Regions from separate parts of the Rhizobium sp. K33 genome, predicted to be linked through region 1. Evidence: riboswitches for the same ligand, from Rfam matches in the RefSeq annotation. Region 1 holds a riboswitch; the other holds the start of a gene.
What was found. A riboswitch is a leader RNA that binds a small molecule or an ion and turns the genes downstream of it on or off. The one in region 1 is predicted to bind thiamine pyrophosphate.

Region 1 (4,065 bases):
CTTGGCGGTTACGGCGCTGCCTCGTTCGAGCTGAGCGACGGTCTTTCCAGCGGGGATAGTGACGATTTCGATATCGGCTTCTATGGCGGCAATCAGTGGGGGCCGCTCGCCCTGCGCTTCGGCGCGCTCTACAAGCATCAGCAGGTCTCGACGCAACGTACGGTCGATTTCGGTGGCTTCTCCGATCAGCTTTCAGCCGATTACGGTACCAACACGGTGCAGGCCTTCGCGGAACTCGGCTATGAGATCAAGATCCGGGACGTGCGGCTGGAGCCCTTCGTCAACCTGGCGCAGGTCCATATGCACACGCCGGCCTTCACGGAAGAGGGAGGTGCGGCCTCCCTGTCACGCCAGGCAAGTGACATGAACCTCACCTTCACCAATCTCGGCCTCAGAGCAGCGACAGAACTGGCGCTTGCCGGGGTGAGCGCGACCGTTCGTGGGGCGGCCGGATGGCAGCATGCCTTCGGCGATACGGAGACGGCATCGACCCTGTCCTTTGCCGGGGGCAGCGATTTCGTCACCTCCAGCAAGACGGCTGCCGAAAACAGCCTCGTCCTGCAAGCGGGGATCGACATGCCGATCGGTACCATGGCGACCGTGGGTATCGGCTTCGATGGCAATTACAGCAATCGCGGCAATGCCCAGTCACTCAAGCTGAACTTCCAGAAGCAGTTCTGACAGGGCTGTGGCGCCAGGCGGCTGGGCGTGCCGCCCTTCACCCCGTCAACCTGCGGCAGAGATCCGCAACCCCTTCGATGGAGCGAACGTCACCGTCAGTCGCTCGTAAGTCGCGATGGTCGGATGCGATGTCTTGAGCGGATGGGCGTGGGTCGCCGTGATAACCGCGACATCGGCGCCGGCGGCTTCGCCGGCCAGAACGCCAGCAAGCACATCCTCGAACACCAGACAGCGCGAGGGGGCAAAGCCGAGCCGTTCAGCACCGAGGCGATAGCCCGCGGGGTCGGGCTTGCCGATCTTCACGTCTTCCGCCGTGACGATCTGCCGAGGCTGGGGCAGGCCGGCCGCGCCGATGCGCGCGCGCGCCAAAGCCGTCGGGGCCGAGGTGACGATGGCCCAGCGGTCTGCGGGCAGGCTTTCGAGAAAGGCGATGGCCCCCGGGATTGGCACGATGCCGTCCAGGTCCTCGATCTCGCCGCGCTCTACTTCAAGCGCCTCTTTTACCACGTCGATACCGGGAAGGTTCAGCGCGCTGATCGTGTCGATCCCGCGCTTGCCATGCATGGTCGGCAGAAAGGTTTCAAGATCGAGCCCGTGCTTCAGTGCCCAGCGGCTCCAGACCCGCTCGGCGGCAGCGATGGAGTTGAGAAGTGTGCCGTCCATGTCGAAGAGGAAACCGTCATAGAAGCGGTCGAAAAGCCGGTCGGGGGAGTGATGCAAGGGAGGGGTCCTGTGATCGATCTGGCAATAGGCTCCCGTACCCGCTCCGGAGAGCGGCGGCAAACACTTAATCCGGCCAATGCAGGTGACAGGCCCCGCGCGGTCGCATAATCTCCCGACGAAGAGACAGGGGCGTCTGGCGGAAGCCGGGCTGAGAAGCACCCTTTGAACCTGAACCAGATCATGCTGGCGGAGGGAGTCGCTCAGGTGCCGCGTCGGGCTTTCCGCGTCTCACCCGTTGCTTCTCCGCCATCGGGGAGAAGCAGATGAAATCATCGACAATCCGCAACGTGCTCAGCATTGCCGGCTCCGATCCCTCCGGAGGGGCGGGGATCCAGGCCGATCTCAAGGCCTTCTCGGCGCGCGGCTGCTATGGCATGGCGGCCTTGACCGCGCTGACGGCGCAAAACACGCAAGGTGTTTCTGCCGTCGTGCCGCTCGACCCGGACTTCGTCGCCGAGCAGATCCGCATGGTCTTTGCCGATGTCAGGGTGGATGCGGTGAAGATCGGCATGATCGCCAATGCCGGCATCGCGTCTGCAGTGGCGGAGGCGTTGGAGCCGCATCGCGGCATTCCCGTGGTTCTCGATCCCGTCATGATCGCCAAGGGCGGAGCGTCGCTGCTCGATCCGGCTGCAGTCGAGGCGCTGAAGAGCAAATTGCTCCCACTCGCCACCCTCCTGACCCCCAATTTGCCTGAGGCGGCGGCTCTGCTCGGCGAGCCTGAGGCCTCCGAGCGCACGGTCATGGAAGCGCAGGCCATCCGGCTCTCAGCGCTCGGGCCGAAGGCCGTGCTGGTGAAGGGGGGGCACCTTAGGGGTGCCGAAAGCTCCGATGTGCTGGTGTCGGAAGGAGAGGTGCGCTGGTTCGAGGCCGCGCGTTTTGTGACACGCAACACCCATGGCACCGGTTGTTCCTTGTCGAGCGCGCTGGCGGCAGAACTTGCAAAGGGGCGGAGCCTCCAGGATGCCGTCCGTCAGGCCAAGACCTGGCTGGCAGAGGCGGTCGTGGCTTCCGGTCGTCTGTCGGTCGGATCAGGTCATGGACCCGTGCATCATTTCCACGCCTTGTGGTCAGACGAGAACAGGCGCTGAAGGCTTCAGCTGCCTTCGTGACGTTCGAGGTCGCGGATATCGAGGAAGAAGGGTAGGGCGGAGCCCAGCCAGGACTGGTGGTGGGGCTTCAAGGCGCGTCGCTGGTCGATGGTGCCCAGCCGAATGCCGATCTCTCCGTCCGCGCTCTCGCGCCAGAGCGGCGAGCCGCAGTCGCCGCAGAAGAATTGATCACTCGGCTGCCCGCTGTCGCCGATCTTTCGGTAGCGATGCGGGACACCTGAGGTGATCTGGAAACTGTTGGAAATGGCCGGGGCGGTCACGCGATAGGCCGAACCCGTCAGCCTCTGGCAATCGGTGCAGTGGCAGATGCCGACGGCCTGTGGATCGACCTCGGCTTCATAGCGGATGGCACCGCACTGGCATGCCCCTGTGACCCGCATTGCACCCTCTGGAAAAAGAAAACCCGGCGGTGGAGTGCCGCCGGGCAAGGTGAACTTGACTGCAGGGGTTAATGATCAGCCTTGATAAAGGTTCCGTTCTGCAGCTCCTTCATCGCCTGCATCAGTTCCTCGCGGGTGTTCATGACGATCGGCCCGTGCCAGGCGACCGGCTCCTTGATCGGCTTGCCGGTGACCAGCAGGAAGCGGATGCCCTGTTCGCCGGCCTGCACGGTAATCTCGTCGCCGGTGTCGAAAACGACCAGCGTCCGGTTGCCGGAGAGATCTCGGATATTCAGCTCTTCCCCCATATACTCCTTCTCCACCTTCACGCCGAAGGGCTTGGAGGCATCGCGGAACGAGCCGGAGCCGGCGAAGATATAGGCGAAGGCGGAACGATAGGTGTCGACCGGGAAGGTCTTGCGCTTGCCTGGCGGCACGGAAATGTCGAGATAGACGGGTTCGGCGGCAATGCCGTCCACCGGTCCGCTCTTGCCCCAGAAGTCGCCGCAGATCACCCGCACCGAGGTGCCGTCATCGTCGATGACGACGGGGATGTCGCCGGACTTGATGTCCTGGTAGCGGGGCTTCGTCATCTTCAGCGAGGAAGGCAGATTGGCCCAGAGCTGGAAGCCGTGCATCCGGCCGGCGAAATCGCCCTTCGGCATTTCCTGGTGCAGAATACCGCTGCCGGCCGTCATCCATTGCAGGTCACCGGCACCCAGCATGCCCTGATTGCCCAGGCTGTCGCCATGCTCGACGGTGCCGGCCAGCACATAGGTGATGGTCTCGATGCCGCGATGCGGATGCCAGGGGAAACCGCGCACATAGTCGCTCGGCGTGTCGTTGCGGAAATCGTCCATCATCAGGAAGGGGTCGGTCATCGAGGGATCGCCGAAGCCGAACACGCGGTGCAGCTTGACGCCGGCCCCCTCCATGGTCGGCGTGGCGCGGCTTTCATGCTTGACGGGACGAATGGACATCGATGCATCTCCTCGGAGAATGATGGCTGAATTGTCCGGCAATATATGCGAGCGCCGCCTTCGGCGCAGGTATACCCGTCAGAACGCAGTGTTCACTTTTGCGCCAGTCGACAGCAGGAAGCATGTTGCGCTGCACGACAAAAATTTGTCATGAATGGTGGCATGTTTGCAAATCATTAGTCTATCGCG
Region 2 (4,065 bases), 520 kb from region 1:
CAGCAGGCGCGTGGCAAGCGGCAGATTGAAGAAGACATGGGCCACGAGAATGCCGGTCAATCCGTAGATCGAGATGGGTTCGGCCAGACCGAGGCCGGTCAGGACGTCATTGACGATGCCGCTGCGGCCGAAGATCCCAATCAGACCCAGCGCGCCGATCAGCACCGGCAGGCCCATCGGCACGGCCATCAGACGGATCAGCCAGATGCGGCCGGGGAAATCCGGCTGTCGGGCAAGCGCGCTGGCGACGGGCAGGGCCAGTCCGACCGAGAGGAGCGTGGACAGGAAGGCCTGCCAGAGCGTGAACGACAGGACGGAGCGAACGACCGGATCCGCAAAGGCCTGCAGAATGCCGCCTGAGAGGCGTCCTGCAAGCAGCGCGGCCAGGGCCGTGCCGACAAAGCCCGCAACAGCCAGGAGAACGAAAAGGCCGCCCGCAAGTGCGGGCAGCCTCTGGCGTCTCGACTGATGAAGCGGGCGAAGCATCCGGTCTTACTTCAGCGTCATGGCTTTCAGCCATTCATCGATCCAAGCCTGGCGGTTGGCCGCGACCTCTGCCGGGTCCATCAGGAAGGTGGTCTTCGGCTGCACGAGCTTGCCGAAGGCTTCCGGAAGGGGTTCGGACGTGGCGGCCGCCGGCATCATCCAGTTGTTGGTCGGGATGGTGTCCTGGAAACCGGGCTCGAGCATGAAAGCGAGGAACTGCCGGGCGAGCTCCTTTTCCGGCGCATTCTTGAGAAGGCCTGCGACCTCGATCTGGATGTAATGCCCTTCGGAGAATTCGGCTGCCTGATAGCGGTCGGTCTCCTCCGCAATCATGTGATAGGCGGGCGAGGTGGTGTAGGAGAGGACCATGGGCGCCTCACCCTTGGTGAAGAGGCCATAGGCTTCCGACCAGCCGGGGGTGACGGTCAGGATGCGATCCTTGAGCATGGCCCAGGCTTCCGGTGCCTTGTCGCCATAGACGGACTTGACCCAGAGCAGAAGGCCGAGGCCCGGCGTCGAGGTGCGCGGATCTTGGATAACGATCTTCTGGGACGCATCACCCTCGACCAGATCCTTCAGGCTGGTCGGCGGCGTCTTAATCGTCTCGGTGTCGTAGATGACGGCAAAGTGGCCGTAGTCATAGGGCAGGAAGACATCGTCGCTGAACCCGCCCGGCACCTTCAGGGCAGCGGCATCAATGCCATACGTATCGAACAGGCCGGTCTGCTTGGCTTCTTCGACGAGATTGGTATCGAGGCCGAGCACGACATCGGCCTTGGAGGTCTCGCCTTCGAGCTTCAGGCGCGTCAGAAGCGCGACGCCATCGGCCACGCCGACGAATTCGACGGTGCATTCGCAGGTCTTCTCGAAGGCTTCCTTGACCTTCGGGCCGGGGCCCCATTCGGAGACGAAGCTCTCATAGGTGTAGACCGTCAGCGTTTTGTCGGCTGCGGCCGTCGGAAAGGCGGCGCCGAGGGACAGGACCGCTGCGGCCAGGCCGGAGCGCAGGGTTACGGATAGGTTTGATGGCATGACGCCCTCCTCCAAAAGACAATCGATATCGGGATAGGGCGCTTTGCGATCGACGCGTCTAATCCCTCCGCCGGTGTTAACCGGATCAGGTTCCGCGGGTTGGCTGACGCCTCTCAGCACGTCGATCGCTGGCGATCGAAGGGCACCCCGTTAGAGCAGCCTTGAGATAGCGCGCGGGACCGGCGAGCGCAAGGTGTGGAGAATGGCGGCAGCCTTCGCGGCTGTCAGGAAATCGTCAGCAGCAAGTGGTAACCGGAGCAGAACGACAGAACGATGCGGTGTTGATGGTGAGAACGGAATCGAGTGCTCGGATTGAACCGTATGGGTGTGTCGCCGATGTGGAATCCAGTTTCTGGCGGCAGATCGGGATCGCCTCAGACAGTTTCTGGATGTCATCCGTCCGCAACCGGATCCTTGTTTTTGCCGCAGCGCTCATCGTCGTCATTCTGGCAACCGCCTACGGGACCGTGATCCTCAACCAGTGGAACGCGCCATTCTACAACGCGCTGGAACGGCGTGATCTCGCTGCTTTCCTGAACGAGTTGCGCAACTTCGCCTTCATTGCGGGGGCGCTGCTCGTGCTGAATGTCGTCCAGGCCTGGCTCAATCAGATGACGGCGCTGCACATGCGCGAGGGTCTCTCACGCGATGTCATCGATCAATGGCTCAATGGCGCGCGTGCCTACCGGCTGTCGCTCTCCAGCCCGCTCGGCATCAATCCCGACCAGCGGCTGCACGAGGATGCGCGCAAACTGGCAGAAATGACCACGTCGCTGGCGATCGGGTTGTTCAATGCGACGGTCCTGCTTGTCAGCTTCATTGGCGTTCTCTGGAGCCTGTCGAACGACTTCACCTTCCGCATCGGGCAGACCAGCTTTCATATCCCTGGCTATATGGTCTGGGGTGCGCTCGTATATGCGCTTCTGGCATCGCTTCTGAGCGAGCTCGTCGGGCGCAGTCTCTCCAAACTGAATGCGGAGCGCTATGGCCGCGAGGCTGACCTCAGGTTCTCGCTCATGCGCGCCAATGAAAATCTGGAGGCGATTGCGCTCGCCCATGGCGAGGAGACGGAGCGGCGCCACATCCACCAATCCCTCGACGGCGTCCTGGGCTCGATCCGCCATCTGGCGCTGGCGCTCACCAATCTCACCTGGGTTACCGCCGGTTTCGGCTGGTTGGCGATCATCGTGCCGATCCTCATTGCGTCGCCCGCTTACTTTGCCGGGACGATCACGTTCGGCGGGCTGATGATGGCCGCTGCTGCCTTCACGCAGGTCTATTCGGCACTGCGCTGGTACGTGGATAATTTCGGAGCGATTGCCGATTGGCGGGCAGCTTTGCTGCGCGTTACCGTGTTTCGTGCGGCGTTGGTCAGCATGGGCGAAGATCAGCGAGGAGCGGGCCGGCTTGAGTACTCGCAAAGCGATGACGGAACTCTGCGCCTGGACAATCTGGAGATTTGCACGCGCGTCCAAGGCGACGTCTGCGAAAGCGCGTTTCGGCTGCGGGAGCGCAACCTTGTGGTTGCGCCCGGCGATCGCGTGATGATCAATGGTGACCAGGGCATCAATCGCAAGATGCTGTTTCACGCCATGGCGGGTATCTGGCCCTTCGGGCGGGGGCGGATTGCGTTGCCTCGGGACCAGGACATCATCTTCGTGCCGCAGACCGGCTACCTGCCCGAGGGCCGCTTGCGCAGTCTTCTCGCCTATCCTGTCGCTTCGGCACGCTTCTCAGATGCCGAGATGATCGAGGCGCTTCGCACCGTGGGTCTCGCGGACCTTACCGGACGCCTCGACGAGAGAGGCAGATGGGAGCGCATCCTGGACAAGGACCAGCAGATGGCGCTGGCCTTCGCCAATATCCTCATCCGCAAGCCGCGCTGGCTGGTCATGCATGACGTTCTGGAGGGGCTGGAGCCGGACACGGAGAGGCGGCTCACGAGCATTCTTGCGCAGATGCAGGATGCGACCCTGATCTATCTCGGTCGGTCGCTTGCCCTCGCCGATGCAACAGGCGCAAGAGCCGTTCATCTGGAGAAGATCGAGGCGGAGCGGGCCTGAGGTTCGGAGGCGCTCAGGCTCAGCCTTCCAGCTCTTCACGCAGCATTTCAAGCTCCAGCCATTCCTCTTCCATGCGTGTGATATCGGCGCGCAGCTTTTCCATTTCCGCCGCCAGCTTGTTGAAAGTCACGGGGTCCTTGGTGAAGAGGTTGGGGTCGGCCATCTTCGCTTCGCGGGCGGCGATCTCCTTCTCGGCCTTTTCCATTTCCTTCGGCAGGTTTTCGAGCGCAAATTTCTGCTTGAAGGAGAGCTTGCCCTTGCTGTTTGCGCTGCCGCCAGGCTTGCCGCCCGAGGCTTCCTGAGCCTTGGCCTTCTCCGCCTTTTCGACGCGCCTGCGCTCGTCCTCAACGCCCTTGCGCTGGGCGAGCATGTCGGAATAGCCGCCGGCATATTCGATCCAGCGGCCATCGGGGGCATCCGGATTGGCCGGCGCAATGGTCGAGGTCACCGTGCGGTCGAGGAAGTCACGGTCGTGGCTGACGAG

Region 2: it holds a riboswitch for thiamine pyrophosphate, as region 1 does, so the genes downstream of both, thiB (thiamine ABC transporter substrate binding subunit) here and thiD (bifunctional hydroxymethylpyrimidine kinase/phosphomethylpyrimidine kinase) in region 1, are expected to answer to the same signal.

Annotation. Positions count from the first base shown of each region.
Region 1 is NZ_CP096478.1:4,386,661-4,390,725, forward strand. It holds gene M1E12_RS21155 (autotransporter domain-containing protein) at 1-681, shown strand, start outside; gene M1E12_RS21160 (HAD-IA family hydrolase) at 727-1,401, opposite strand; TPP riboswitch at 1,520-1,616, shown strand; gene thiD (bifunctional hydroxymethylpyrimidine kinase/phosphomethylpyrimidine kinase) at 1,668-2,495, shown strand; gene M1E12_RS21170 (GFA family protein) at 2,501-2,896, opposite strand; gene M1E12_RS21175 (pirin family protein) at 2,965-3,876, opposite strand.
Region 2 is NZ_CP096478.1:3,863,473-3,867,537, reverse strand. It holds gene thiP (thiamine/thiamine pyrophosphate ABC transporter permease) at 1-486, opposite strand, end outside; gene thiB (thiamine ABC transporter substrate binding subunit) at 493-1,518, opposite strand; TPP riboswitch at 1,564-1,678, opposite strand; gene M1E12_RS18625 (ABC transporter ATP-binding protein/permease) at 1,857-3,581, shown strand; gene M1E12_RS18620 (ABC-F family ATP-binding cassette domain-containing protein) at 3,601-4,065, opposite strand, start outside.